4 regions of the Exiguobacterium sp. s91 genome follow, and region 1 is predicted to be linked to each of the others. Evidence: predicted binding sites of a transcription regulator. Region 1 holds the regulator's gene; each other region holds the start of a gene.

The links. The regulator LexA, encoded in region 1, represses DNA repair genes until DNA is damaged. The targets are predictions, from matches to a motif close to CGAACATATGTTCG.
Region 2: the regulator LexA is predicted to act here: its motif matches at 3,415-3,428, upstream of uvrB (excinuclease ABC subunit UvrB).
Region 3: the regulator LexA is predicted to act here: its motif matches at 3,839-3,852, upstream of KNQ06_RS15835 (YolD-like family protein).
Region 4: the regulator LexA is predicted to act here: its motif matches at 4,518-4,531, upstream of KNQ06_RS11575 (Y-family DNA polymerase).

The regions. Positions count from the first base shown of each region.
Region 1 covers NZ_JACSMZ010000001.1:1,766,699-1,774,180, reverse strand. The annotation lists gene dhaL (dihydroxyacetone kinase subunit DhaL) at 1-441, shown strand, start outside; gene dhaM (dihydroxyacetone kinase phosphoryl donor subunit DhaM) at 434-802, shown strand; gene KNQ06_RS09270 (GNAT family N-acetyltransferase) at 935-1,399, shown strand; gene glpK (glycerol kinase GlpK) at 1,594-3,096, opposite strand; gene KNQ06_RS09260 (MIP/aquaporin family protein) at 3,140-3,841, opposite strand; gene KNQ06_RS09255 (metal-binding protein) at 4,028-4,498, opposite strand; gene lexA (transcriptional repressor LexA) at 4,530-5,144, opposite strand; gene yneA (cell division suppressor protein YneA) at 5,356-5,643, shown strand; gene KNQ06_RS09240 (YneB family resolvase-like protein) at 5,689-6,342, shown strand; gene KNQ06_RS09235 (DUF896 domain-containing protein) at 6,456-6,692, shown strand; gene tkt (transketolase) at 6,948-7,482, shown strand, end outside.
Region 2 covers NZ_JACSMZ010000001.1:383,055-390,536, reverse strand. The annotation lists gene uvrA (excinuclease ABC subunit UvrA) at 1-1,393, opposite strand, end outside; gene uvrB (excinuclease ABC subunit UvrB) at 1,395-3,362, opposite strand; gene KNQ06_RS01890 (PDZ domain-containing protein) at 3,568-4,731, opposite strand; gene KNQ06_RS01885 (S41 family peptidase) at 4,754-6,178, opposite strand; gene KNQ06_RS01880 (M23 family metallopeptidase) at 6,273-7,482, opposite strand, start outside.
Region 3 covers NZ_JACSMZ010000005.1:59,722-67,203, reverse strand. The annotation lists gene KNQ06_RS15855 (JAB domain-containing protein) at 45-497, opposite strand; gene KNQ06_RS15850 (hypothetical protein) at 1,094-1,294, shown strand; gene KNQ06_RS15845 (SMI1/KNR4 family protein) at 1,597-2,412, opposite strand; gene KNQ06_RS15840 (DNA/RNA non-specific endonuclease) at 2,705-3,697, shown strand; gene KNQ06_RS15835 (YolD-like family protein) at 3,876-4,211, shown strand; gene KNQ06_RS15830 (ArsR/SmtB family transcription factor) at 4,560-4,928, shown strand; gene KNQ06_RS15825 (heavy metal translocating P-type ATPase) at 4,921-7,050, shown strand; gene KNQ06_RS15820 (heavy metal translocating P-type ATPase) at 7,204-7,482, opposite strand, start outside.
Region 4 covers NZ_JACSMZ010000002.1:18,120-25,601, forward strand. The annotation lists gene KNQ06_RS11540 (2,3-diketo-5-methylthiopentyl-1-phosphate enolase) at 1-415, shown strand, start outside; gene KNQ06_RS11545 (2-hydroxy-3-keto-5-methylthiopentenyl-1-phosphate phosphatase) at 412-1,071, shown strand; gene KNQ06_RS11550 (methylthioribulose 1-phosphate dehydratase) at 1,068-1,688, shown strand; gene KNQ06_RS11555 (1,2-dihydroxy-3-keto-5-methylthiopentene dioxygenase) at 1,705-2,241, shown strand; gene KNQ06_RS11560 (arsinothricin resistance N-acetyltransferase ArsN1 family A) at 2,366-2,854, shown strand; gene KNQ06_RS11565 (MBL fold metallo-hydrolase) at 2,915-3,670, shown strand; gene KNQ06_RS11570 (pentapeptide repeat-containing protein) at 3,739-4,377, opposite strand; gene KNQ06_RS11575 (Y-family DNA polymerase) at 4,554-5,876, shown strand; gene KNQ06_RS11580 (YolD-like family protein) at 5,860-6,189, shown strand; gene KNQ06_RS11585 (ZIP family metal transporter) at 6,241-7,053, shown strand; gene KNQ06_RS11590 (undecaprenyl-diphosphate phosphatase) at 7,412-7,482, shown strand, end outside.

The DNA.
Region 1 (7,482 bases):
GAACACGGCGAGTATGAGGACTTAGGAGCTTTATCGAAAGAGGTCGGGATGACGCTGATCAAGACGGTCGGTGGGGCATCCGGTCCTTTGTACGGCACGGCATTCGTTAAGTTCGCTGGTGCGTTCAAAGGGAAAACAGAAGTTGAAGGTGCAGAACTCGCGGATGCTTTCCATGAAGCGACGGAAGGCATCAAATCGCGTGGGAAATCGGAATTCGGTCAAAAGACGATGGTCGATATTTGGACACCGTTTCAAGAGGCGCTCTCGCAAGAAGGGGATTTGAAAGCGGCAATCGATCAAGCGCTTGCTGATACGAAAGCGCGCATCGCAACGAAAGGGCGTGCGTCTTACTTCGGTGAAGCGACGGAAGGCGTCCAGGACCCAGGTAGTCTATCGAGTGCGTTGTTACTCGGCGAAATCGCGGAGGTGCTTCATGGTTAATCTTGTACTCGTTTCCCATAGTGAAAAGCTTGCGACTGGACTAAAGGAACTGTTAGCAGAGATGGCACCGGATACGCCAGTCTTAATAGCAGCAGGTCTTGAGGACGGTAGCATTGGAACGGACGCGACGCGAATCGAAGAAACACTGAATACACTGGACGATGATGGAGTCGTTTTAACGGATATCGGTTCTGCGACGATGAACACGGAACTGGCCCTTGAACTATACAGTGGCGAACGGACGGTTCGGTTTATCGACGCACCACTCGTCGAAGGCGCGTTTTTAGCAGCTGTTCTTAGCGGACAGTCGAAATCCGTTGATGAGATTGAAGACGGATTGAAAAAAGAGTTTAGCAAATAAGGATCAAATCCCCTTTGCTTCAATGCAATGGGGATTCTTTCATATCTGAATGAAATGGTGCTATGAAAATTGTTATCATAATGCATGTACATAAATAGGACAGTAAAAGAATGTAAAGAATGAGGTGAGTTCTTGAGTTATACGTTAAGGAAAGCAGACACTGAAACCAAAAAGCAGACATTCATCCCCTTATTATTACTGGCTGATGAATCTATCGATAAGATTTATGAATATTTACCTAACGGTGACCTGTATTATCTCGAAGATTCATCTGGGCATGTAATGGGTGTTATTGCTATGACCAAAATTAATCAAGATACAATGGAAATAAAAAACGTCGCCATCAAAAAAGAACAACAGGGTCAAGGGTTAGGAAAGAGGATCATCTCATTAACGCTCGAACAATATATGGAACAAGAGTATCATCATTTCATCGTAGGAACGGCTAATTCGAGTATTGATAATTTAGCTTTCTACCAAAAGCTTGGTTTCCGGCTATATGATATAAAAAAAGATTTTTTTCGGTCGTATCCAGAGGAAATCTGGGAGAACGGAATACAGGCGATCGACATGATCATGCTAGAGAAAAATGAGTGATCCACATTATATATGGAAAGGAATACATGTGAACTCCTCTATGCGAAAGAGTAGCACAAAGAATTATGATGTATGTGCTGAGGCGACACTTTTGAGTTTGGTGTTAGAAAAATGACTTTTAAAATGACTTTATTGTAGTTTTTATAAGACAGTGAAAACCCGGTCCCTCTGCAAAAGGGACCGGGTTAATTGTTTTATTTCGATGGTTTGAAGACCATAGTCGCTTCCACCGCTTTTTGCCATCCAGCATAGCGTTGTTCACGATCGTCTTCTTTCATCTCTGGTTTGAACTGGTGATCCAGTTTCCATTGTTTTTTGATCTCCGCTTTATCTTTCCAGTAACCAACAGCTAATCCAGCCAGGTAGGCTGCACCGAGTGCTGTCGTTTCGTTAATTTCTGGACGATCGACAGGAACGCCGAGGATGTCCGATTGGAACTGCATCAAGAAGTTATTCGCTACTGCACCACCGTCGACACGAAGTGTCTTCAGTTCGATACCAGAATCTTGTTCCATCGCTGTCAATACATCGCGTGTTTGATAAGCGAGTGATTCAAGCGTTGCCCGAACGAAATGCTCTTTATCTGTTCCTCGTGTTAACCCGAAGATTGCGCCACGAACATCTGAATCCCAGTATGGCGCACCGAGACCAACGAAGGCAGGAACGACATAAACACCGTCTGTTGAGTCGACTTTCGTTGCGTAACCTTCTGAATCTTTCGCATTTTTCAGCATCCGGAGTCCATCACGGAGCCACTGGATCGCAGAACCAGCGACGAAGATTGAACCTTCCAGCGCATATTCCACTTTTCCATCGACGCCCCAAGCGATCGTTGTCAAAAGACCGTGATCAGAAGAAACAGCTTTCTCACCCGTATTCATGAGCATGAAGCAACCTGTTCCGTATGTGTTTTTCCCTTCACCTGCTTCAAAGCACGTTTGACCGAAGAGTGCGGCTTGTTGGTCACCCGCAATACCAGCGATGGGCACTTCGTAACCGAAGAAATGATACGGTACCGTTTTGTCGTAGACTTCACTCGACTGACGAACTTCTGGCAACATGGAAGCAGGAACACTGAGGATATCGAGTAACTCTTCATCCCATTTTTGTTCGTAGATATTGTACATCAACGTCCGTGAAGCGTTCGTGTAGTCCGTGATGTGCGTTTTTCCACCAGACAGTTTCCAAACGAGCCACGTATCGATCGTACCGAAGAGCAATTCACCGTTTTCCGCCTGTTCACGCGCACCTTCGACATTATCGAGGATCCATTTGACTTTCGTCCCAGAGAAGTAGGCATCAATCAAAAGTCCTGTCTTATCGCGGAATTTCTGGTTCAATCCTTGTTCTTTTAAGTCATCACAGATACCAGACGTTTGACGCGATTGCCAAACGAGTGCGTGATAGACGGGTCTGCCTGTTTCTTTGTTCCAGACGACTGTCGTTTCACGTTGGTTCGTGATGCCGATTCCAGCGATTTGCTCAGGTTTGATATCTGCTGTACCGAGTGCTTCAGCCATGACAGCAAGAATCGAACCCCAGATTTCGTTTGCATCATGTTCGACCCAGCCTGGTTGCGGGAAGTACTGTTTGAATTCCCGTTGTGCCGAGTTGACGATTTTCCCATCGTGATCGAAGATGATCGCACGTGAGCTTGTCGTACCTTGGTCGAGTGCTAGGATATACTTGTTTTCCATTTCGAAATCCCCCTTGAGCGGTATGTGTTAGTGAGACGTGATCTTAGTAGATTAATTGATAGATGAACACGGCAATCGCTCCACCGATGATTGGACCAACGACAGGAATCCATGAATAGCCCCAGTCAGATGAACCTTTATTCGGAATTGGTAGGATAGCGTGCGCAATACGCGGTCCAAGGTCACGAGCCGGGTTGATGGCATACCCTGTTGTACCACCGAGCGATAGACCGATGACGACGACGAGTAAACCGACGATGAGTGGTTTTAAGCCGTCTCCGAACGTCGTTAAACCGAGTGCCAAGATACCGAAGACGAGAACGAATGTCCCGATGATCTCAGAAATCAAGTTCGACGGCGTATGACGAATCGCTGGACCTGTTGCGAACACACCGAGTTTTGCAGCTTGATCATCAGTCGCTTCAAAATGTTTCATGTAATGAAGCCAAACGAGAATGGCGCCGATGAAAGCTCCGACAAGTTGTCCGGCAATGTAGATCGGAACGTCTGCCCACGGTAGGTCAGAGTTCAAAGCAAGTGCGATCGTCAATGCGGGGTTCAAGTGTGCTCCACTTTCAGCAGCTACGAATGCTCCTGTCATGACGGCAAGACCCCAAGCGAACGTGATGACGATCCATCCGCTGTTTTCCGATTTCGTCTTTTTCAAGACGACACCGGCGACGACTCCATCCCCGAGCAGGATGAGGATCATCGTACCGATCATTTCCAATACAAAGTTATTCATGCAAAAACCCTCCCTTTGGATTAAAGCAGATAATGGCCTTTCTACTTTAAATTACTCCGATTTGAGAACGTTTTCAATACATATAATTGAAATATAGGAATGGAAATTTTTTATTTTGATGTTTAAAGATACGTAAAAGTGGATAAGAAAACACCTCTTACTGCCTGCAAGCAAGCAAAAGAGGTGTTACCGACGACGTTTTTTTCTTTTTTTAGGTCGAAACCAACTGCTGGAATAATCTAGTAGGATATGAATCGTGCTGGCTACGATGATGCCAATAACAAAAGCTGGCAGGGAAGCGAACCACGAATCAATCGTAGCAGAATCAAGAACCTGAAAATATAGACTTAAAAATAGTAGCGGAATCAGAATCGCAGCACTATAAAGAAGCCGAATGATGTCTCCGATGATCAGTCCATGCGACCAGATCGATCGGTGAGGCATGATCTTGACATACGGCATCCACAAGACTCGAAATGGTCCAAAGCGATAATAAGGTTCTGACTTTAAATCGAGGTCGGGTGACAACCAAAGGGTACCGACAGCGATACCGATGGCGGTTGGTAACCAATCGGTTTGTTGCGTTGCGACCGAATACGCAACGTAACCCGTCAGTGCGACGGTATTGACGGTATCATGTACATTTCCTGAAGGCATGAAAAAAGACCAGTCGTAACTGGTCCCTCCGTCAATGAATCGTCCGATACACGCCGATTACCTTACCAAGAATGGAGACATTATCGAAATACATCGGATCCATCGAGTCATTTTCTGGTTGTAAACGTACCTGTTGATCTTCTAAGAAGAACCGTTTCACCGTCGCTTCGCTATCTTCGGTCATAGCTACGACGATTTCTCCGTTTTCTGCTGTGTTTTGTTGGCGCACGATGACACGATCGCCGTCAAGAATACCTGCATTAATCATCGATTCACCATCGATCGTCAACATGAAGACCGTTTCGTTTCCTACATAATGTGCAGGGAGCGGGAACTGTTCTTCGATATTTTCAATCGCTGTAATCGGAAGACCCGCTGTGACTTTCCCGATGACGGGAACATGGACGATGGCTTCCGTGATTTCTTCAGGCTTATCAAGCAATATCTCAATCGCACGTGGTTTCGTCGGGTCACGGCGAATCATTCCCCGTTTCTCGAGTCGATCCAAATGACCGTGTACCGTCGAGCTAGACGCGAGTCCGACTGCTTCTCCGATTTCACGAACTGATGGTGGATACCCCTTCAGTTTCACTTCAGAGACGATGTAGTCGAGAATCTCTTGTTGGCGCTTAGACATTTTCCGCATACGAATTGCCACCTCTTTCTGGATTGAAGTTTGAAATGTAAGAATATATGTTTCTAGATTCACTATAACATAGAACAAATGAGCGTACAAACAATTGTTCGACATTTTGTGTTGACCGAACACGGGTTCTGTGTTTATTATGAGTTATGCGAACAATTGTTCCGCGAACATTTATTCTAACTCATTCATTTCATATTTGGAGGGATTCATGATGATTCATACGATTCGTACTCATGCTTTTTCAATTCTCTTCTATGCCTTAAGTATTGCCTTCGTGATCTTTTTACTCACACCGCGCCCGGATGAAAAAGTGGCGCAACTAATGACTGCTTCCGTTACTGTCGATGAGAACGCCACAGTCGAACAAATTGCTGAAGTCTACAATGACGGTTCGATGTCAGATGAAGAATACGTCAACTGGTTGATTAAAAATAATGATGTCGAGACAAAACACGTCATCTCAAAAAGCAAAATCGTTGTACCAATCGCACAACAATGACAAAATGGAAAAGTTGTGAAAGAACGAACAGGGATGTGAGGTACGATGAAGGTCGTGATTTATTGTCGGGTGTCGACCGAAAAAGAAGCACAAGATAGTTCGATCGAACGCCAACGGATGGAGCTTTCGAAGGTCGCGTCTCAAAAGGGTTTTGATGTCGTGGATGTCGTCTCTGAAAAAGAGAGTGGATATGACGTCGATCGGGAAGGGATGCTGACGGTTCTTGACCATGTGACACGTGATGCGGTAGATGCGGTACTCGTGACGGATGACACACGGATTGGTCGAGGGAATGCGAAAATCGCTATTTTGCACACGTTTAAGAAGCACGGTGTTCGGTTGATGACACTTGATTCTGATGGAGAATACCAGCTTGCTGATGCAGAAGCGATGGTCCTTGAGATCGTCTCACTGGTGGAAGAATATCAACGGAAACTGCATAATGCAAAAATCGCGCGCGGCATGCGGCGAGCTGTCGAACAAGGCTTTCGTCCGGAACGAAATCTGAATCGCCAAGGAGAGAACGCTGGGCGTAGTCGAAAGGACGTACCGATCGAAGAAATCGTACGCCTCCGTGAACTCGGACTGACGTTTTCAGATATCGCCATTACGCTTCGCGGGATGGGACATGATATTTCAAAGGCAACGGTCAATCGTCGATATCTTGAATACCGCGAACTGACACCTAGCCCGGAATGAAAAGCAAGTTACCCGTCGACTGACGCGGTTAACTTGCTTTTTTTTATAGCCTATTTTAAAGTAAGGATACAATTGAATAACTCAAGTTTGAGTCGTACAGAAAGAGGGATTCCATGTTATCACAAGAGCAATTAGATCGAATCAATGCATTAGCGAATAAATCAAAAGTCGAGCCGTTATCAGAAGCCGAAACCGCAGAGCAAAAAGAGTTACGTGCAGCGTATCTCGCAGCATTCCGTGGATCGTTCAAAAACCAACTCATGGGCATGAAAATCGTCGATGAAGAAGGAACGGACGTAACACCAGAGAAATTGAAACAAGCACAAGAAGAAGAACGGAATAAACAATAATCGTTTATTTCTTCTATAGTAAGGAAGAGGTCCCCAATCGGTGGATCTCTTTTTTTGTTAGATTGGTTAGATAGGAAACATTGTACGATAGCAATACATCTTAATAACGATCTTTCATCAATTCATGCATCCTGTATGAGTCGATAGAACGGCTATAGATAGCGCATTCATTTTAATGTGACATACTATTTAGAAAAGTTGTATCACATTTAAGAGTGTGCTAAAATGAGTAGGAATTTGTGAAAAAGAGAGAGGATGATTGTTTTGACGAACATGACGACAGTAGAACAATTAGCAATTAATACGATTCGTACCTTATCGATTGATGCCGTACAAAAGGCGAACTCGGGTCACCCAGGTATGCCAATGGGAGCAGCGCCGATGGCATTCTCGCTTTGGGCGGATCATATGAACCACAACCCTAAAAATCCAGAATGGTTCAACCGCGACCGTTTTGTACTTTCAGCCGGACACGGTTCGATGCTTCTCTACTCACTCCTCCACCTATCGGGATATGATCTATCAATGGATGATCTTAAATCATTCCGTCAATGGGGATCAAAAACACCAGGTCACCCGGAATACCGTCACACGGCTGGTGTAGATGCGACAACAGGTCCACTTGGTCAAGGGATCGCAATGGCAGTTGGTATGGCGATGGCAGAACGTCATCTTGAAGCAAAATACAACCGTGACGATCTCAACGTCGTCGATCACTTCACATACGGAATTTGTGGAGATGGAGACTTAATGGAAGGTGTCTCAGCTGAGGCGGCTTCACTCGCAGGTC
Region 2 (7,482 bases), 1.4 Mb from region 1:
GGACGATCATCCGCGAAATCGTTTGATCCTTCTCACTTAATTTCTCCGGTAGTTCGTCGAAGAACATGACCGCTTGTTTGACAGACATCTTCGTCACTTCACCGATATGGTGATCGGATACTTTGACGGCGAGCGATTCCCGTTTCAAGCGGTGTCCTTTACACGTCGGACATGCCTTCTTCGCCATGTAGCCTTCCATCTGTTCCCGTATATAATCAGACGACGTCTCCTTGAAGCGACGTTGTAAGTTATTAAGGACTCCTTCGAAGTAGAGGTTCGTGTTCCGGACCATCCCGAAGTCATTCTCATAACGGAAGTGGATCTCTTCCTTCGTGTTTCCGTTCAAAATCGTTTCACGGTGTTCTTCTGACAATTGTTCGAACGGTGTATCCATATCGATTTTGAAGTGGTCACAGACCGCTTTGAGCAGTTGTGGATAATACTGCGAACTCGTCGGTTCCCACGCCACGATTGCCCCTTCGTTCAATGACTTATCGGGATGTGGCACGACGAGATCGACATCGACCTCAAGCTTCGTTCCGAGACCGTCACATGACGTACAAGCACCAAACGGTGAGTTGAACGAGAACATCCGTGGTTCGAGTTCGCCGATCGAGAAGCCACAGATCGGACAAGCATGATGTTCGCTGAACAACAATTCGTTGCCGTCCATCGTATCGACGATGACACGACCGTCCGCGAGGCGAAGTGCAGTCTCGAGTGAGTCCGCAAGACGGGCTTCGACGTCTGGTCGCACGACGACACGGTCGACGACGACTTCGATCGAGTGTTTCTTGTTTTTCTCAAGCGTGATCTCTTCGGCGAGATCCATCGTCTCTCCGTTGACACGGACGCGGACGAAGCCTTCCTTCTTCAAATCGTCGAGCACCTTGACGTGCGTTCCTTTGCGTCCGGAAACGATTGGCGCGAGAATTTGCAGACGCGTCCGCTCCGGCAACTCCATCACTTGGTCGACCATCTGACTGATCGTCTGGCTCGAAATCTCGATTCCGTGATTCGGACAAATCGGTTTACCGATCCGTGCGTACAATAGACGCAAATAATCATAGATCTCTGTGACCGTTCCAACTGTTGAACGTGGGTTTTTACTCGTCGTCTTCTGGTCGATTGAAATTGCTGGACTCAGTCCTTCGATCGTGTCGACATCCGGTTTATCCATCTGTCCGAGGAACTGACGGGCATAGGCAGATAAACTTTCGACATAACGCCGTTGTCCTTCCGCGTAAATCGTATCGAAGGCAAGCGATGATTTCCCTGACCCGGACAAGCCCGTCAAGACGACGAGCTGATCGCGGGGGATTTCGACATCGATGTTTTGTAGATTATTGACGCGAGCGCCTTTGATGATAATCTGATTCTTCTTTTCTCCCAACTTAGGCACCTGCTTTCAATTCTAATATGAGGTCGCGGAGCTCAGCAGCTCGTTCGAACTGCATGTCTTTCGCCGCTTGACGCATCTCTTGGTCGAGCTGCTCAAGCAACGTTTCGCGCTCCGGTTTTTTGAGTTTGTTGAACTTCTCGAGTTTTTCGACGGTGTCGTCGCTCTCGATCGTCGTACTGATGACACCACGAACGTCTTTTTTGATCGTCTGAGGCGTGATGCCATGTTCTTCGTTGAACGCCATCTGGATTGCGCGACGGCGTTCCGTCTCATCGATCGCGCGTTGCATCGAATCGGTGACTTTATCAGCAAACAAGATGACGTGTCCTTCCGAGTTCCGAGCCGCCCGACCAATCGTTTGAATCAGCGAACGGTCCGACCGGAGGAACCCTTCCTTATCGGCATCAAGAATCGTCACGAGTGAGACTTCCGGAATATCGAGTCCTTCTCGTAACAAGTTGATCCCGACAAGGACATCGTATTTCCCGAGCCGCAAGTCACGGATGATTTCAATCCGTTCCAGCGTCTTGATCTCCGAGTGCATGTAGTTGACCTTGACGCCATTCTCTTTCAAGTAATCGGTCAAGTCTTCTGCCATCTTCTTCGTCAGTGTCGTAACGAGAACACGTTCGTTCTTCGCGACCCGGTCACGGATGTTATCCATCAAGTAATCGATTTGTCCCGTGATCGGATGGATCTCGATCGTCGGATCAACGAGACCGGTCGGACGGATGATTTGCTCGACCATCTCTTTTGAATGTTCGAGTTCATACGGTCCTGGTGTCGCCGAGATATAGATCGCCTGACTGACTTTTTCCTCAAACTCCTCGAACCGTAACGGACGGTTGTCTTTTGCCGACGGGAGACGGAAACCGTGGTCGACGAGGACTTGTTTCCGCGCCTGGTCTCCGTTGTACATCCCGCGAATTTGCGGCAGCGTGACGTGCGACTCATCGGCAACGAGTAAGAAGTCCTTCGGGAAGTAGTCAAGCAACGTATACGGTGTTGCCCCTTCCGGCATCAAGTTCAAGTGACGCGAGTAATTCTCGATTCCGGAGCAATAGCCCATCTCACGCATCATCTCAAGATCATAGTTCGTCCGTTGTTCGAGCCGTTGCGCTTCGAGCAACTGATTGTCTTCGCGTAATTTCGCAAGTTGGACTTCTAGTTCCTTCTCGATGTTCGCGATCGCTTTTTGCAGACGGGTATCCCCCGTCACGAAGTGGGACGCCGGGAATATTGAGATGTGTTCGCGGTCCGCGACGATCTCACCTGTCAGCGGGTCCATGTCACGGATCCGTTCAATCTCGTCACCGAAGAACTCGACCCGGACACACTGTTCGTCACGTGACGCCGGGAAGATTTCGACGACGTCTCCGCGGACGCGGAACCGTCCGCGCTGGAAATCGATGTCGTTACGCTCATACTGGATATCAATTAAACGACGGAGCATCTCGTTACGCCCCATCTCATTGCCGACACGCAGTGACAAGACGTGGTTGTTGTACTCTTCCGGGTTACCGAGACCATAGATACAGGAGACAGACGCAACGATCAATACGTCCTCCCGTTCGAACAGGGCGGACGTCGCCGAGTGACGTAGTTTATCAATCTCATCGTTGATCGAAGAGTCCTTCTCAATGAACGTATCCGTCGATGGGACATACGCCTCCGGTTGATAATAATCATAAAAACTAACGAAGTATTCGACCGCATTGTTCGGAAAGAATTCCTTGAACTCCGAGTAGAGTTGTCCCGCTAGTGTTTTGTTGTGGGCAAGGACGAGCGTCGGTTTCTTGATTTCCTTGATGACGTTCGAGACCGTGAACGTCTTCCCGGTACCGGTCGCCCCAAGCAACGTCTGATGTCGTTCGCCTTGTTTTAGCCCAGTCACCAATTTTTCGATTGCCGTCGGCTGATCACCGCCTGGCTCAAATGGTGAAACGAGTTCAAAATCCATCGTTTGCTTCCCCCTCATCACGTAAAAAATCTATTTTTATTGTACCACTTTACGAACAAACATTCGATTATGAAGTGCTCCTTTTAGGAAGTTACCCTTTTTTTCGAAGATGCAAAAGTTTCTTTTTGCTTCGAGTGTTGATCCTCGATATTTCTGCCGACAAAAAAATCCCCGTCACGGCTGTTCCGTGACAGGGATGTACTCGTTAATGCAAGGACCGCACTTTAGTGCGACCATGGACCGGCTCGTTGACGAACAGAATACCAAGTTCATGATGATCTTGTTCGTAGAAGGCACGTTGCGCAAACCGGATGTCGCCGTTATGGTTCATTACTTCAAGACGTAGATACGGTTTGTGTTTTTGGATGGCTTCGTAGAACGATGTTTCCGAATCGACCTTCTCACCATTGACTTTATAAATCGCTTCGCCCGGAATCAAGCCCATCTCGGCAGCTGGTTTATCAGGTAGCGTTCCGAGAATGACGGCACCACGCGTTCCATTGAGGAACAATGGTGTCTGTGCCCGGTTCAAGCGTTTGACCCGCTGATGCAAAACAATATGCAGGACGAGCAGCAAAACGATCCCGTACAGCCATTCAGCTTGTCCGGTGACGTATGCAAGAACCGTCAAGAGAATCGCAACGAGACTCGTGATCAAACGTCCTTGAACGAGCGGACGCATCAATTCTTTCGGCAACTTACCCGTAAAGAGGAAGCTGAAGCCGATCGGTAACCAGAGAACGATCGGAACGAGCTCTGGGAAGCTGTAACGTGGCCACCAGGCTTCAAGCACGTCGCCCGGAACAAAGACGAGCAAAGGCAATAGCCAAAGTTTATTCGCTGACAGCCCACCGATGAAGCGACCACGCTTCGAAACGACGAGTGACGGTGACAGGCGTCGCTTTCCGCGCCACCAGACGAGGAGACATTCCGCGACGAGCGTTAACGTCGCAAGCAATAAAATCATTTTCGGCTCAACCGTTCGAACCGGATCAAGACGTGAATCCATTAAGAACCAACCGGCAAGTCCAAGCAAGACGATCGGCCAAAGCGGTACGTTTAAGCGGACGATCCCGACCAACAGCAGGACGCTTGAGAGCCCGAGTAACAACAGAGCGTATTGCGGCGTCATCGTCAATCCGAGCCAGCCACTAACGACGGATAAGACGAGACCAATTAGTAACCCGGGTAAAAGTGTTTCGAGGACATCGCTTCGTTTACCGTGTGTCCGGGAGCGGAACAGTCCGCGTTCCCGTTTGACACGCCGGATGCCGATGACCCAACTGACAAGGAGTGCTAACCACAAGGTCGGACTGGCGATGAGACTAATCGCGGTCCAACCAATTTCATCGAGTAATTCCACGCGCATTCAGACCTCTTTCCATTCCTTATTATTGAGCAGCGACCTCGAGTGCTTTTTTTCGCTGGACGTCATTTTTGTCGTCCTCGAGTTTCTTCAGGAGACGTGTCTCCATCTCACCCGCTGTCTGCTGATCGATTTTTCCAGTGACGTCGAGTTTCGCATCCTTTTGTAAGGCTTCGACGGCTTGTTTCATCGTGTCACCAAAATACCCATCCTGTCCTTTTGGCTCGTAACCGATTGCTTCAAGGACCAGGTGAGCGTTTTCGACCGATTTACCGTAATCGCCGACTTCAAGCGACTTTTTGTCAGTCAGGATTTTCGTGACGTTGAAGTACGCTGGTTGCTTGACTTCAATCGTTGGCTTGACCCCTTTTTTATGGATCCAGTTACCGTCCGGCGTCAGCCATTTGTTCGTCGTCAACTTCAAATCACTACCGTCCTTTAAATCATACGCACTTTGGACGATGCCTTTACCGAACGATTTTGTACCGACGACCTCAGCCCCGGCACCTTCCTTCAGACCGGCTGCCAGAATCTCAGATGCTGACGCTGATCCGCCGTCTTCGAGCACGACGATGTTATAAGGTTTCTTCTCGTCTGCCTTCCCGAATTCCTGCTGCCGCTCCCCTTTATTGTTCTCGACTTGATAAATCGGAACGTCCTTCGGAATGAACGGTGCAATCATGCTTGAGACAGCCGTCAAAAGACCACCCGGATTCCCACGGACGTCGATGACGAGTCCATCGATGTTCTGACTCTCTAGTTTCGCGAGCCCCTTCTCGAACTCTTTAGCCGTCGGTTCTGAGAACTGCGTCACTTGCAAGACACCAATTTTCTTCCCGTTGACGTCTTCCGTCGACGTATAGACCGTTTCGATCGGAATCGTATCCCGTTTGATCGTGATGTCCATCGCATCTTGTCCACTACGTTGAATTGTTAGGACGACGTTCGTTCCTTTTTCACCACGGATTTTCTTGACCGCCTGATCCGTCTTTTGCCCTTTCGTCGACTTACCGTCGATTTCTAAGATGACGTCACCAGGTTTGATCCCGGCTTTTTCAGCGGGTGATCCCTTAATCGGTGAGACGATGACGATCGATTCACCTTTTTGTTCAAGCGTCGCACCAATCCCTTCGAAGGAAGACGATAGATTCGTATTGAACGATGCTGTCTCCGACTCGTCCATGTAGACCGAGTATGGGTCGTCGAGCACTTCCGCCATGCCAGATAGCGCACCGTCCAGCAGTTCTTTATCTGTCACGTCCTCTAGATAATTCTGTTCGATCATTTGACGAACCTGATCAACTTTTTTCCAATCACCCGTCGCATTCGCAGACGACGATGACGTCGAGACAGAATCCGTTCCGCCAGCCGCTAACATTCCGACGGCGCCTGCCCCTAAACCAAGCCCGAAGGTACTGACCGCGATGACTGCTGTTGTAGATTTTTTCACGCTTGATTCCCCACTTCCGTTAAAAAACGCAGTATTTTTTTCAGTATAGCAAAAAAAGATAGGTTACCCTATCTTTTCGGTATTCTATGGGATGTCAAAAGATGTACGGTGCCGGGTCCACTGCATTCGGTTGTCCGACCGCCCACTCTCCCTTATGCAATTCGAAATGCAGATGCGGTCCAGTCGACCAGCCGGTTGAGCCAAGCGTCCCGACCGTTTGACCTGGCATGACCGTTTGTCCCGCAGACACACTGATTGAGTCAAGATGCGCATAGACGGTCGTATAGACCTGTCTGTCAATCAAATGCGTCACCATAACGACATTTCCATAACCGGTCGCACTACCGGCACGGAGGACGATACCACCAGCTGCCGCATGAATCGGAGTTCCTTTCGCATTGACGAGATCGATGCCCGTATGCAACTCCGGTTTCCCTGTCAATGGATTATTCCGCGGACCAAATGGTGACGAAACATAGCCTTTGACTGGTAAGTGGAACGGGCGACTCACGTCGACATCAACACTCGTATCCGGTGCTGCACTTGGCGTCTCGGTCACAGGAACCGACGTCTCTGTTTTTGGCGTCTCTGCTTTCGGCGGCGCATCTCCTTGTTTCTGTTCCTGTTGTGCCGCTGCCTCTCGTGCAGCTTCAGCAGCTTCTGCGGCTTCCGCTTGACGCTTGGCTTCTGCTGCCCGTGCCGCTTCTTCGGCTTTCCGTTTCGCCTCTTCTTTTGCTTTCCGTTCCGCTTCTTGCAGAGCAATCAATTCGTTTTGGATCAGACGACGCTGATCCGCGAGGATTTCCGCCTCCTCGGCTTTCGAGAACTGCTCTTGTTGTAGTTCCTTGACCTTTGTGTTCAACTGGACGACGAGCTTTCGCTTCAAATCAGACTCCGCGATGATCCGCGTCTGAAGCACGAGTAACTTCCGTTGTTCCTGTTTCATGCTCTCCAGTAATAACGCTTGTTCCGAGCGCTGTTCGTTCAGCTGCTTGACGTTCGCCTTATAGGCTTGCAAGACGTTATCGTCTTGCTTGATGATCTCACTGACCGTACTGAAACGCGAAATCAAATCACCGAAATCCTTCGCGTCGAGCAAGACCTCGATGTATTTGACATCTCCTTTTTGCTGAACGGCACGCAATCGGCTTCCGAGCAAATCTTCTTGCTGATGCAGTTCCTTCAACGTCTCGGAAATCGCTTCTTCCGTCAGACGCAATTGTTCCTTAGATGCAGCAACAGCCGCTTGTTGATCGGCTATTTTAAGCGCTAAATCATCCAAACGGCTGTTGACTTCATCCAGT
Region 3 (7,482 bases), on a different contig from region 1:
CGGACAGGACGGGGGTGTCCCGTCCGTCTACGCATATTGTTCTTTTACAAAACACCTTGTGCTTTCAGGCTGACGAACTCTTCATCGGCACCGACGATGATGTGGTCAAGCAGCTGAATACCGACGATACGACCGACCTCGACGAGCCGTTCGGTCACCTCGATGTCTTCCCGTGATGGGTGCGGGTCACCACTCGGATGCTGATGACTGACGATGAGCGACGTCGCATTGTTTAAGATGGCGGACTTGAAGATTTCTCTGGGATGGACAACGCTTGAGTTGATGCTTCCGACGTGTGCCCGATGGACGGCAATGACGCGGTTCTTCGTATTGAGCAGGATGACGAGGAACACCTCGCGGTCATCGTCCTGGATGAAACGTCTCGCGACACAGAACGCGTCCTCGGGTGACGTGATGTGTGTCGTCTCGAGCGCGACGTCCGGTTCACGGACCTCTTGGCGGATACGGGTGATTTCAACGAGTGTAGTCAGTTTCATGGAAAAGCTCCTTTCGCGAGTGGGATGCAGTCCGACACGGTGCCGTCCTGTTGACGGGAACGCAGCGAGCGTCGCGAGACGGTGCAAGGGTGACCGCAGGGAAAGATCAAAAAAAGCGAACAGCGCACCGGGACGAAGGCTTCCGGAGCCCGCGAGCGAAAAGCCTTGCTTTGAGCCAAAACGCGGAGGAAGACGAGGAACGGCAGCGGCTTTTTTTGATGGCCCTTGCGCCGACGAGGAGCGAGCTAGAGTACGGAAACAGGACGGCTTGCGGTCCCTTTCCATCAGACAGAGCAAGATCGCTCTGTTCCATGCTTTTGAAAGAATCATTTAAGGATTTCCATAGGCTAAGTGATCTGTAATCACGGTAGTTATCGTTCTTTTCCTGTGAATGAATAGGAATACTTCATTTTAACTTAAACCACGCTAAATTCTTCAGTATTTTTAACAGTATCTAATTGATTGATATGAGAAGTATTGTTGATATTATTTTCGCAAGAAATTGATAAACGCATATACTAATTCATAAAAACATTAAAGACTATTCTTATATTTTCGTGATATAATAAATTTATTATTTTTTAAGGTGGAGAGTTATGAATAACAATCAAAAAGTAACAATCTGGATATTATCTTTAACAATTTTGGTTTCCTCATATTTTACAATCAATATTAAAGATTTTATTCCTAGTGGTTTTACTTTAGCTTTAAACGGAATCGTAGTAACTAGAGCGATTTTATTTGCTATTACAGCCTATCTTATTGTCGAATTATCGAGAGCCATTCGTATTAAATAAAACTATTTTGTACTTTCTTTTTGTCTTTCTTTACCCCTTCGAGACTCGTTTTCCTAAATCTACAATGCTTATTGCATTTATCCTGACGACCGATATCGTCGATGGACTATAAAATACCGAAATGCCTGCGAAAAAGAAAGTTGAGACAGGAAGGTCGCGAGAGAGGCGTTCCAAGCATTTTAAAAGTCAGATCTCGCTATTAGCATAAATTGTTGTATCACATATAAAAAAGACAAGTCCTAGTTTTATAAGGATTTGTCTCTTTTTATTTTAATGCTATATTACAAAAGCCTTTTGGTCTTTTACATATCTGATTCGAGCCGCTCTATAACATGACTTAAATCTGAGACATCTTTCTTCTCTTTGAACAATGCAATTGCCTGCTCATGTGTCATGGCATCCTCAGTCGAATAGTTTATTAAGGTTTCAGTCAATAGCTCCGCATACGAATCTAGTTCATCTTCATCGCTTGAATCTTGAACACGTTGACGCAATTCGTTGACCAATCCTTCAAGGTGTTGAAGTCGTGTCAACCACATGTAGTAAGCCGCAAGTCGCTCGTCTTCATCATCTCCTGCGATAGTCTTTCGAATTTCATCCATCGTCGGATAATCGGCAAACACATCATCGTACGATAATTCAATTTCATCTTCGTCTTTACTTCCTCGTCTAACAAGTTTTTCGAGGAGTAAATCGAAGCTTTCCGCTACGAGATGCGTTGTCTCAACTGAAATATCCAAACACCAAATTTGTGGTTCATTAGGGTTGTCATCAAAATCAAAGTACCACATATAACTACCTTCGCCCTCTCCGAAGAACATCATTTGTCCTGTTAATCCCCATTCGTTCAATATGGACACGCCGTGTTCAAACTCCTCGATTGTTAACGGATTGAATCGATACAAAGGTAGATGAAGACCCTCTTCTTCATCAGACCATGTGTTCTCGAAATCAACATTCACTGAATCGAATACAAGATCCCCTCCATTTTGTTCTTCTAACTTTTCGATGTATTTTTTAGGAAGGCGAGCGCCTAATTCTTTTTCGATTTGTTTTACGTCTTCTTTATTTAGTAATAAAGCAACCTCATCTTCTAATGATTCATCCCAAAAATTCATCAAAGCACCTCTTTCACTACATTTGTACATATTTTATATACTCCTTAACACTATACGCTATATTTTTTAAAATTTGGCACGATCGAGAATCGAATGCTGACGAGACGTAATTTAGAATACGGAAACAGAACGGTCTACGGTGCATTTCTATTAGACAAAGCGCTATCGCTCTGTTCCATGCCTTTGAAAGGATCATTTGTCGCTTTATTGATTCCAAATAAGACAGCAAGAACTAATAAGTAGCGTTATAATGAAGGACGCAATGACAGACTGAATGAAAAGGAGTACACCTATGAAGATTTCTTACATAACGATTCCCCTTTCCGTCTTATTGATGGCAGGATGTACAGATACGGAGACAACCTCACCTTCACCAGATCAAACAGAGCAAGTGACGCAACAGGACGACGCGACTACACAAAAGACTGATGCGAAGAAGGCTTCCGATCAACCTCCTGAAAAAGAGGCTGATACGATTACAACCAAGCAACCAAAGGAGACGAAGGCATCAACGGAATCAAAAACGACGAGTCCGCAGGATTCTTTCACAGGATATAAGAAAATTGCGGTCGATGGCGGAGACCTGTCCGGCAGTCGTCAGGCGAATGTCGTCGTCGACATCGGGTTCGGTGACCGGAAATACTGGGCGTTCACGAACGAATACGGTCAGCTGGTCCGCGTCATCGCGAAGAAGATCGTCCTCCAGGATGATGCGACGGAAGACGTCACGCGTGATGGACGCTACTACTCCGATGAAGCGAAGGTACCTGGAGTCGAACGCGCAGATCTCGATGAAGGACATATCATCGCCGACTCGCTCGGTGGCGTCTCGAACGCCTACAACATCACTCCGCAGGACAGTACACTGAATCGTCATGGGGACCAGGCGTACATGGAGGACGTCATCCGCAAGGCAGGTGGCGCGACAAACTTCGAGGCGCAAATCACCTATCCAAATACGTCTACGATGATTCCATCCGCGTATCAGTATACCTATACGGTCCGTGGAAACACTGTCGTCGACCGGTTCAAGAACGACAATCCGGACGAGACGAATGCGGCACTCGGTTTAACTAAGAAAAAGGAGACAAAACAAGAAACGACAGCGAAGTCGACTCCCGATACTGCAGCGACCGAGGATGTCTCGCGCGTCGATACCGACGGCAATGGTCAAGTGACGATCCAGGAAGCGAAGGACGCAGGCTTCATGATGCCAATCACCGAGAAGCATTGGCTGTACCAATATATGCGGGACAACGACCATGACGGCATGGTCGGAGAATGAATCTCTAGTCCAATCAAATAGCCGAAACATAATGAGGTAGTGACGAGGTAATCGTCGCTGCCTTTTTTGTTCCCAGGAACAATCGAATTGATGAGATGTCGAAAAAGCGGATTGAAAACGAAAGAAATGAGGAACATAATAAGAACAAACGTTCTTATTATAAAAAGGAGTCATTTCGATGAGTTATGAAGATCGGGGTAATAAGAAATGGATTCCGTTTCTGATGCCCGAACATAAAGGATTGCTGAAACGCTATTACCAGGAGGTCCATCATTTCAAGTTCGAGGATACGGAGGGACCAATCGATGGAACGATCGAGAACGCGTTGAACGACGCCATCTTCAGCGGAGACATCGTCACGGTGACGGCGATGAATGGTCCGTTGACGCATCGTTTCGATGCCTTCGTTGAGAAGCTCGACTATGTGCAGGAGGAAGTCCACCTCGTCAAACGAAATCTCGATATCGAAATCGTTCCGTTCAAGCAAATATTAAGCGTTACTCTAACGGAGTGAAGAAAAAATCATGGTCAAAATAAGGACGAATGACTATGTTAAATTTGAACATCATCTAATCCACTTTTGGCATCACATCATATTTTGTGAAATTACAAATGTGTCTAGGGCTTCATTATATAGAAAGCTATCGGAAGAGAACAAATAGTTCAGTCCTATTCCATTAATTGGCCAGATAATGTTATGTACTTAAAGTCTTATGCAGTTTGGTTATTTTGTTATTAGAATTGGGTACTCCAATTCTTTTTTTATGAATTTTTTTACTCATTCAAAAAAACACTTGAATGAATTATTAAAAATAGTTACACTATATTCAAATAAACACTTGAATGATATTGGGGTGAGAATGTGATTAAGAAAGATACTTGTGAAATTTATTGTTATGACGAAGAAAAGGTCAATCGAATACAAGGTGATTTACAGACAGTAGATATTTCTAGTGTTGCCCAAATGTTAAAAGCTATTGCAGATGAAAATAGAGCAAAAATTACCTATGTTTTATGTCAAGATGACGAACTGTGTGTGTGTGATATAGCAAATATTATAGGTGTTACGGTTGCAAATGCCTCTCATCACCTGCGAACGCTCCATAAGCAAGGGATTGTTAAGTTTCGAAAAGAGGGAAAACTTGCATTTTATTCATTAGATGATGAGCATATCAGACAAATTATGATGATTGCATTGGCACATAAGAAAGAGGTGAAGATCAATGTCTAGTGGGAAAGCAAAACTGTCTGAAGAAGAAATGAAAGCCTATCGTGTTCAAGGATTTACTTGTACTAACTGTGCAGCCATTTTTGAAAATAATGTTAAAGAACTTCCCGGTGTTCAGGATGCGAAAGTAAATTTCGGAGCATCTAAAGTTTATGTTAAAGGGACGACAACCATTGAAGAATTAGAAAAAGCAGGAGCATTTGAAAATTTAAAAATTCGAGATGAAAAAGAACAAAGGGTAGAACGAGAACCTTTTTGGAAGCAGAAAGAAAACATTAAGGTATATATATCAGCTCTTTTACTTGTAGTTAGCTGGTTCTTAGGAGAGCAGTATGGTGAAGAGCATGTTCTACCGACAATTGGTTATGCAGCGTCCATTTTAATCGGTGGATATTCGTTATTCATTAAAGGTCTCAAAAATCTAAGCAGATTAAATTTCGATATGAATACGCTTATGACTATTGCAATTATAGGAGCTGCAATCATTGGTGAATGGGGTGAAGGGGCAACCGTTGTTATCCTATTTGCGATTAGTGAAGCATTAGAGCGTTATTCAATGGATAAAGCACGTCAATCTATTGAATCTTTAATGGATATTGCCCCAAAAGAAGCGTTAATTCGACGAGGCAATGAAGAAATGATGATTCATGTTGATGATATTCAAGTTGGAGACATCATGATTGTTAAGCCCGGTCAAAAGTTAGCAATGGATGGAATAGTGGTTAAAGGTACATCGACATTAAATCAGGCTGCGATTACAGGTGAAAGTGTTCCAGTAACGAAAACCACAAATGATGAAGTATTTGCAGGAACCTTGAATGAAGAAGGGTTACTTGAGGTTAAAGTAACAAAACGAGTTGAAGATACTACTCTTTCAAAAATCATTCACTTGGTAGAAGAAGCCCAAGCAGAACGGGCCCCTTCTCAAGCGTTTGTCGATAAATTTGCAAAATACTATACACCAGCTATTGTCATACTAGCTCTTTTAATTGCGGTAGTTCCACCATTATTTGGCGGAGACTGGAGCCAATGGATTTATCAAGGCTTAGCTGTATTAGTGGTTGGTTGTCCTTGTGCCTTAGTAGTCTCAACTCCAGTTGCTGTGGTTACAGCAATAGGAAATGCAGCGAAAAATGGTGTTTTAATTAAAGGTGGTATCCATTTAGAAGAAGCAGGACACTTAAAAGCGATAGCCTTTGATAAAACAGGAACATTAACCAAAGGGATTCCTGCTGTAACAGACATTGTGACATATGGTAGAAATGAAAATGAATTAATGACCATAACAGCAGCCATTGAAAAAGGATCACAGCACCCTCTTGCTTCAGCGATTATGCGAAAAGCAGAAGAAAATGGATTAAAATTCAACGAAGTAACAGTAGAGGATTTTCAATCCATTACAGGTAAAGGCGTTAAAGCCAAAATAAATAATGAAATGTATTATGTGGGAAGTCCAAATCTTTTTGAGGAATTACACGGAAGCATTTCAAGCGATAGGAAAGAAAAAATTGCCGACATGCAAACTCAAGGTAAAACGGTGATGGTGTTAGGAACAGAAAAAGAAATTCTTTCGTTTATTGCCGTAGCCGATGAAATGAGGGAATCGTCTAAAGAAGTTATCGGCAAGTTGAACAATATGGGAATCGAAACAGTGATGCTAACAGGCGATAACCAAAGAACGGCAACAGCCATCGGAAAACAAGTTGGTGTTTCGGATATTAAAGCTGACTTACTTCCAGAAGATAAGTTTAATTTTATTAAAGAACTTCGAGAAAAACATCAAAGTGTGGGGATGGTCGGAGATGGCGTGAATGATGCTCCAGCCCTTGCGGCATCTACCGTTGGTGTAGCAATGGGTGGTGCTGGAACTGATACAGCTTTAGAAACGGCTGACATCGCCTTAATGTCTGATGATTTGAGTAAATTGCCATATACAATAAAATTAAGCCGTAAGGCTTTAGCAATCATCAAGCAAAACATTACCTTCTCTTTGGCGATTAAATTAGTGGCATTACTTTTGGTCATGCCCGGTTGGTTAACACTTTGGATAGCTATATTTGCTGATATGGGAGCAACTTTACTTGTAACATTAAACAGTTTACGCTTATTGAAAATCAAAGAATAGGTTCTAAAATGGGCGTCAACTATCGGGTGCGATCATTGAAAACAATGTTATGCTTCAAAAGGGATATTAACAGGAAATATACAACTAAAGGACGCTTTAACTGAGCAACGGAAAAAGCCAAATTTCTCAATTGATGTTGAGAAATTTGGCTTTTTAGTATGGGAATTTCCTTAGCATTGTAAATCCGCATTTTCCTGACGCTACCCCCTTATAGAACCACTCTCCCCAACTACCAAGTTGGAGTAAAGGTGGGACGATCATCAGCAACAATGCACCTAGGAAGACGAACGGTGTATACACTTTCGCGAAACGATCGATGAACGCTTCACTCGGTGCTTTATTATCCTGCGCTTCCTCGACCAGTTCAATGATGTGCGCAAGCGTCGTCTCTTGATACGTCTTCTCGACGATCATGTCGAACGAACGATCCAT
Region 4 (7,482 bases), on a different contig from region 1:
CGCTAGCCCGAATCACGGAGTCGCAGCTCCTGTCTTACTCGGCACATTACCGCGTGCTGCTGGAGCAGACTTGACGCTATTCCCGTCTCCTTACGGCAATGTCGCTTTGCCAAAGGATGTCGCCCGTGGCATCGCGGTCGAAGCGACCCGTCTCGGTCAGACGAAATCGATCTTCCCGGTTCCTTCAGCCGGTATTCATCCTGGACTCGTCGCTCAACTCGTACGGGACTTCGGTATCGATTCCGTCATCAACGCCGGCGGCGGCGTACATGGTCATCCGCAAGGTGCTGCGGCTGGTGTCATTGCTTTCCGCCAGGCGCTCGATGCGGCACTCGCAAATGAATCCCTATCGGCGGCAGCATCGCGTCATGAAGAATTACGGATCGCCCTTGACGCTTGGGGGATCAAGTCATGACCGTACGGATTCTTTGTGACTTCGACGGTACGGTGACGACGCAAGATAACATCATCGCACTCATGCAGGCATTTGCGCCAGCTAGTGACTTCGAACCGTTGAAACGCGGCGTACTCGACCGGACGCTATCGATTCAGAGTGGTGTCGGGCAAATGTTCGCACTTCTGCCGTCTGACGGAAAAACAGCCTATCTTGACTTTTTGTTGGAGCGTGCAGTCATTCGCGACGGATTTTCGGAGTTACTTCAGTACAGTCGTCGTCAAGGAATCGATTTTTCGATCGTCAGCGGTGGAATGGACTTTTTCGTCGAACCGATCTTAGCGCCACTCCTTGAACAAGAACAGATTTACTGTAACGTCGCCGATTTCAGTGGTCCATTCGTCCATATCGATTGGCCAAACGCCTGCGATGCCCATTGTACGAACGGGTGCGGCTGTTGTAAAACGTCCGTTGCCCGGGCATTGCGCAAAGACGATGACGTCATCATAGTCATTGGTGACTCGGTGACGGACTTCGAACTCGCGAAACAAGCGGATCGTGTCTATGCCCGTGATTATCTGATCACGTTGTGTGAAGAGAACGATATCGCCTATACACCGTTTGAGACGTTCCACGACATCGTTCATGATTTAACACGAGCGGAGGTGACAACATGACATTCATGCGACGGTATGAAGAGCTACGCGCCATCAAACAAGAGCTTGCGGCGCGCGATTGGTTCCCTGGTACGAGTGGCAATCTCGCCATTCGGACGTCCGGTGTCCCGGTTGAATTCCTTGTGACGGCAAGCGGAAAAGATAAACGGCAGACGACTCCTGACGACTTCGTTCATGTCGATGCGACCGGTCAATTGATTGGTGAGCAATCCGGGCGTCCTTCCGCTGAGACATTGCTCCATGTCGAAGTGTTCAATCGAACGGACGCCGGTTGTTCTCTGCATGTCCATACGATTGCGAACAATGTGATTTCGGAACTCTATGGCGATCAAGGCAGCATCACCTTTTCCGGTCAAGAAATCATCAAGGCACTCGGACACTGGGAAGAGGATGCGACGGTCACGGTACCGATCATTCCGAATCATGCGGACATTCCGACGCTTGCCGCTGCTTTTGCACCGCATGTCACAGCGGACAGTGGTGCCGTCCTGATCCGCAATCACGGGATCACGGTCTGGGCACCGACCGCCTTTGAAGCAAAGAAACACCTCGAAGCCTTCGAGTTTTTATTCAATTACACGTTGACGTTGCAATCATGCCGTCAATCCATTCATTAAAAGGAGGAATCATCTCATGGCAACAGTCTTATTCCAAGAAACAAACACACGGTATACGGATCAAACGGAAGTCGCTGACTTCCTTGCGTCACGCGGCGTTCTTTACGAACAGTGGGACGTTTCGAAACTTCCAGCGCCTCTCGTTGAGAACTTCACACTGACGGATGCAGACAAACAAACGATTCTCGATACGTTCGCTCCCGAAATCAAAGACGTATCAGAACGTCGTGGGTATCAGACAGCTGATATCATCTCACTTTCGGATACGACACCGAACCTTGATGAGTTGCTCGTCAACTTCCAGAAAGAACATCATCACACGGATGATGAAGTTCGTTTCATCGTCAGCGGTCATGGCGTCTTCGCGATCAAAGACGAAGAAGTCGGCAACTATAACATCGAACTCAATCCTGGTGATTTAATCTCCGTTCCTGTTAACACACGCCACTACTTTACGCTTCAAGACGATCGTAAAGTCGTCGCTGTTCGGATCTTCGTCACGACAGACGGCTGGGTTCCGATTTACGAGAATGAGACGTCAACGGTCTCTTAAGATCGATAAAAGCGCTGTTTTCCTTCATATGAAGGGAATCAGCGCTTTTCTTATCGCACAAACATATCACTACATTGATACGTAACCGATATAATGAAGGAAAAGCGATGAGGAAGTGAGCGTCATGCATATTCGTCCCGTAATGGAACACGACTTACCAGCGATTCTCGCCATCTATAACGAAGGTATCGAAGATCGGATCGCAACGCTTGAGACCGACCAAAAGGACTTATCCTTCATGACCCAGTGGTATGCGGAACGCACCGATCGATATGCTGGATATGTCGCTGAAGATGACACAGGTGTCCTCGGCTTCATTTCCCTCGATCCGTATAATCCGCGTTCTGTCTACGCATCCGTCGGTGAGATTTCGGTTTATATCACTCGGACACATCGTGGACAAGGGATTGGCACACGTTTGCTCGAAACGATTGAACAACATGCCCGTGATCATCATATGCATAAGCTGATCCTCTTTACCTTCCCGTTCAATAAAATCGGACAAAAACTCTATATCCGCTCCGGGTTCCGGATCGTCGGAACGTTTAAGGAACAAGGACAGTTGAACGGCGAATATGTCGACGTCATGGCGATGGAGAAACGCTTACGATAGGATTCATTGAATGCCAGACAGGGAATAGTCAATCCGAGTCATTGAGAGAGGATGAACCTAATGGATATTCAACAAATTCGTAATGCAACACTCGTTGTCACGTATGCCAATCAAGTCTTACTGATTGATCCGTTCCTCGGCGAAAAAGGCAGCTTGCCTCCCTTCGGTCAAACACCGAATGCCGTCGCCAATCCACTCGTCGACTTACCGGTCGATGTCAAGACACTGCTCGATCCTGACGCGATCTTCGTCACGCATCTGCATGCCGATCATTTCGACGATTCTGCAAAACAACTTCTACCCAAGCATTTGCCACTCTATGCGCAGCAAGAAGAAGACGCGCAGCAAATCCGAGAAGCCGGCTTCACGAACGTTTCTTCCTTCGATTCCGGTGTAACGATCGGTGATATCCAGGTCCATCGAACAGGTGGACAGCATGGTGTCGGTGAAATCGGCGAACGGATGGGACGTGTGTCTGGGCTCGTCCTCACCCATCCGGACGAACCGACACTTTATATCGCCGGTGATACGATCTGGTGCGACGAGGTCGCGCATGCAATCGAACAACATACACCCGATATCATCGTCGTCAACAGTGGCGCCGCCCAGTTCTTGACGGGAGAGCCGATCACGATGTCACAGCGTGATCTCCTTGCCGTACACGAAGCGGCGGCGGAAGCGACGATCATCGTCTCGCACCTCGAGTCCGTCAACCACTGTCTCTTGCGACGTGATATGATTGCTGACTTTTTAGCCGCCTTCCACCTTTCTGCCCATTTCCTGATTCCAGAGGATGGCGAAACGATGTCATTTTAAGAACAGTAACCTTCACTAAAAAGAAGTCCTGCTTTTCGAGTAACAATCGAAAGCAGGACTTCTTTTTGTTATGGAATGACAAGACCTAACAAGCGAGCAAAGGCGACTGCTTGCTCTTCCGTAATGACAGCGCCTGGTAAAAATCGCGGATCGATCGTAATACCAGAGAGCTCCGTCTGCCGGAGGTCGAGACCTTTTAACGGCGTTTCAATCCATTGACTATCCGTAAGCCGGACCGCTTCGAGTTTCCACTGGGTCGGTTTCACTTCGAAGAACTGTGCTTCTTTCATCGTCGTTTCGCTCCAGTATTGATGACGGACCGTACTGCGAATGAACTGTACGTAATCCGCAAGCCCTTCCTGAATCGTTAAATGGTCCAGCGTACAATCTTCGAACTGAACACCCGTCATCCGGCATCCGACGAAGGACACACGGTGAAAACGAGTTTCTTGGAAGTGACATCCGGTTAAGTCGCATTGCTCAAAACGAATATCTTCGAACGAACCACGGTCAAAGGTAAGATTCGCGAACGAGACATTTTGAAAACACACTTGATAGGCATCGATGCGTTCTGTCAGTTCAATCGGCATCGACTCTTTCTCATAACGCGCTCCTTTCAGATACGGATCATCGATTTCGACTTGATCGAAGGTCTCTGACTGAAGCGTCTTCGGTAATTCTGGTAAACGGATAACGGTCTCTTTCAATGAAGGTTCCCCCTTTTTTCTCTCCCTTAGTGTACCAAACTCCTTTTATATGAGGAGAAATCGTTCGAATTACCCTTTTTTCAACAGTTTTTATTTTGAGACACTTTGAGACCGTGCTATAGTCAAGGAAAATCAAAATAAGAACATACGTTCTTTTATGTAAAGGAGTGATTCAGATGTTTCCTTCCGTCGTTTTACCACAAGATAAACGGATTTTTTGCGTCGACAGTGTGTCCTTCTACGCCAGCTGTGAATGCCAGTATCGCAATCTCCCACCCTTGACGACACGCCTGGCGGTCGTCTCCGATTTAAAACGAAGCGGGTCCGTCATTCTCGCTGCCACCCCTGCCTTAAAAGCACTTGGAATCAAGACAGCCGGTCGATTATATGAAATCGAGCAATTGCCATACGCTGTTCGTCGTACGATTCGACTTGTCGAACCACGTATGCTCGCTTATATGAAGACGTCGATTCGTGTCCTGGATGTCCTGCACCAATTCGCCCCACCTGAAGCCATCCGCGTCTATTCAATTGACGAAAGCTTCATTGACATGACCGGAACCGATCGCCTATTTGGTTCCGACCTGCAAGCTGCCCTCAAAATTAAAGAAGCAATCCTGAAACAGACCGGCATCCACGTCCGGATCGGGATTGGTCCAAATAACGTCATCGCGAAACTGACGCTTGATTTAATCGGGAAAAAAGAAGGCATCGCGCGATGTGGATATGCTGATGTCGCACGACGTCTTCATGATTTTCCGATTCGGAAGATGTGGGGAGTTGGACATCGCATGGAACAACATCTGCAGATGATGGGGATTGAAACGATCGGTGATCTTGCCATGCGCCCCGTTGAAGAGTTACACGAACGCTTCGGTGTCATCGGTGCCGAACTGTGGCATCACGCTTGGGGACTCGACGCGTCACCGACACTTCTTGCGCCTCGTCATCTGTTCGAGAAAGCCCCTCAACGGACGATCGGACACGGTGTGACCTTAATGCAGGACTATTATCAGTTCGAACGCATTCGGAATGTGCTCAATGAACTCGTGCAGGATGTTGCCGCACGTTGTCGCTTTTCGAATCAAGTCGGCTGGACCGTTCACATCGGCGTCCGCTATTCTCGAAACGTCGTCCGAAGTGGTTTCTCTCGTCAAGTGCGGTTGCCTTATCCGACATCCGATGAACGAATCATTCTGCGTCACGTCTTACAATTATTCGAACCGAATTGGCTCGACGGAGAACCTGTTCGTTTTTTATCCGTTGCAGTGGGGCATTTGACTGCCGATCAAGGCACCTTACAGTTGTCTTTGTTCGAGGATAATGCGCGGCTCTGGAAACGACGACGGTTATTAAAAGCAATGGATGTCGTCAACCTCCGCTACGGAAAAGGAACGATTCGCCTCGCTGTCTCGTTTCTTGATACGAGTGTCGCCAAACGTCGTCTTCGTTTCGTCGGCGGTCATCCGGGAGGTGATCTTCATGACAGCGTATCGTGATCGAGGAAATTTAAAATGGATTCCTTTTCTCATGCCGGAACATTTGCAACTGTTGCGAGAATATTATGTCCAGATGCATCAGCTCGACTTGCCTGAAATTGATGAACAGTTGCAAGAATCATGGCACTTTCTGCTTCAAGAAGCTTTAATAGAAGGAAACGAACTTGAAATCACGTATTATAAGGAAAGTAGCTACGTGACGGTCGTCGGTTTCGTGGAACGACTAGAACCCGAACGTTCCGTTCTCTTTCTGCGCGGACGTGAAGTCATTGAAATTCCCTTCACACGAATCGTCCGGATCGAAAACGGGTAAGCTCTCATACAGATGGATGCTTTAAATCGTGCCCGGAAAGAAGGAATAGTCATGTTGGATTGGTTTACTTCCCTCCCCGTCGTCGTGCAAGCATTGCTTGCCGGAATGATGACTTGGGGGTTAACCGCACTTGGTGCGGCACTCGTTTTCGTCTTTACGACGATTGAAAAACGCGTCATGAACATGATGCTCGGTTTTGCTGCCGGCGTCATGATTGCTGCGTCATTTTGGTCGTTGCTTGCTCCTGCGATCGAGTTCACAGAGCAGGATGGTGGAATCGCTTGGATTCCTGCCGCCATCGGTTTTCTCGCTGGTGGATTTTTCGTCCGTCTCCTCGACTTCGTCACACCGCATTTGCACTTATCCGCACCACTCGAAACAGCGGAAGGTCCTTCGACAGGACTCAAGAAAACGACGTTATTATTTCTTGCGATCACGTTGCACAATATTCCCGAAGGTCTTGCGATTGGTGTCGCTTTTGGTGCCGCTGCCTTGAACATGGACGGGGCGACCGTCGCCGGTGCCTTGACGCTCGCACTCGGTATCGGGATTCAAAACATGCCGGAGGGGGCTGCCCTGTCGATTCCATTACGTGGCGAAGGGATGTCGCGTCGGCGCGCCTTCCATTACGGTCAATTGTCAGCAATCGTTGAACCGATTGCCGCGATGGTCGGAGCAGCTGCGGTCTTCTTCGTTCAACCGCTTCTCCCATATGCGTTATCGTTCGCTGCTGGAGCGATGATTTTCGTCGTCGTCGAAGAATTGATTCCGGAATCACAAGCAGAGAACGGATCCGATTTAGCAACACTTGGTCTGATGGTCGGTTTTACGGTCATGATGATTCTTGACGTCGCTTTAGGATGAGCCCGTTTCAAAACGAGTAGTGGACGATATCGTCTCCTGCTCGTTTTTCTATTTATAAATTTAGGCATATTCTAATAAAACCGTCCGATTTGAAGTTTTTCTGACCTTGTGTCTTAACAGAAAGATTTCCCTTTCCTTCATGCTGTTTTTAGTATGAATGGAAATGATCAAATTTCCTGATCTATCCGATGACATCTAAATCCATGTATTATCTTATTCAAACGAATTTAAATCGGACAACGCGTCTTACACGTCCGATCGTCTCTCAGACCTGCGCCCGATATTCCAATTAGTTCTATCTCACAAGAATAAAACATGATATGTTTTTAACTAGCACATCATATAGAAGGAGATTATCATGACAATCATTGAACTTTTAAAAGCGCTCTTACTTGGTTTCGTCGAAGGGATGACGGAATTTGCACCAGT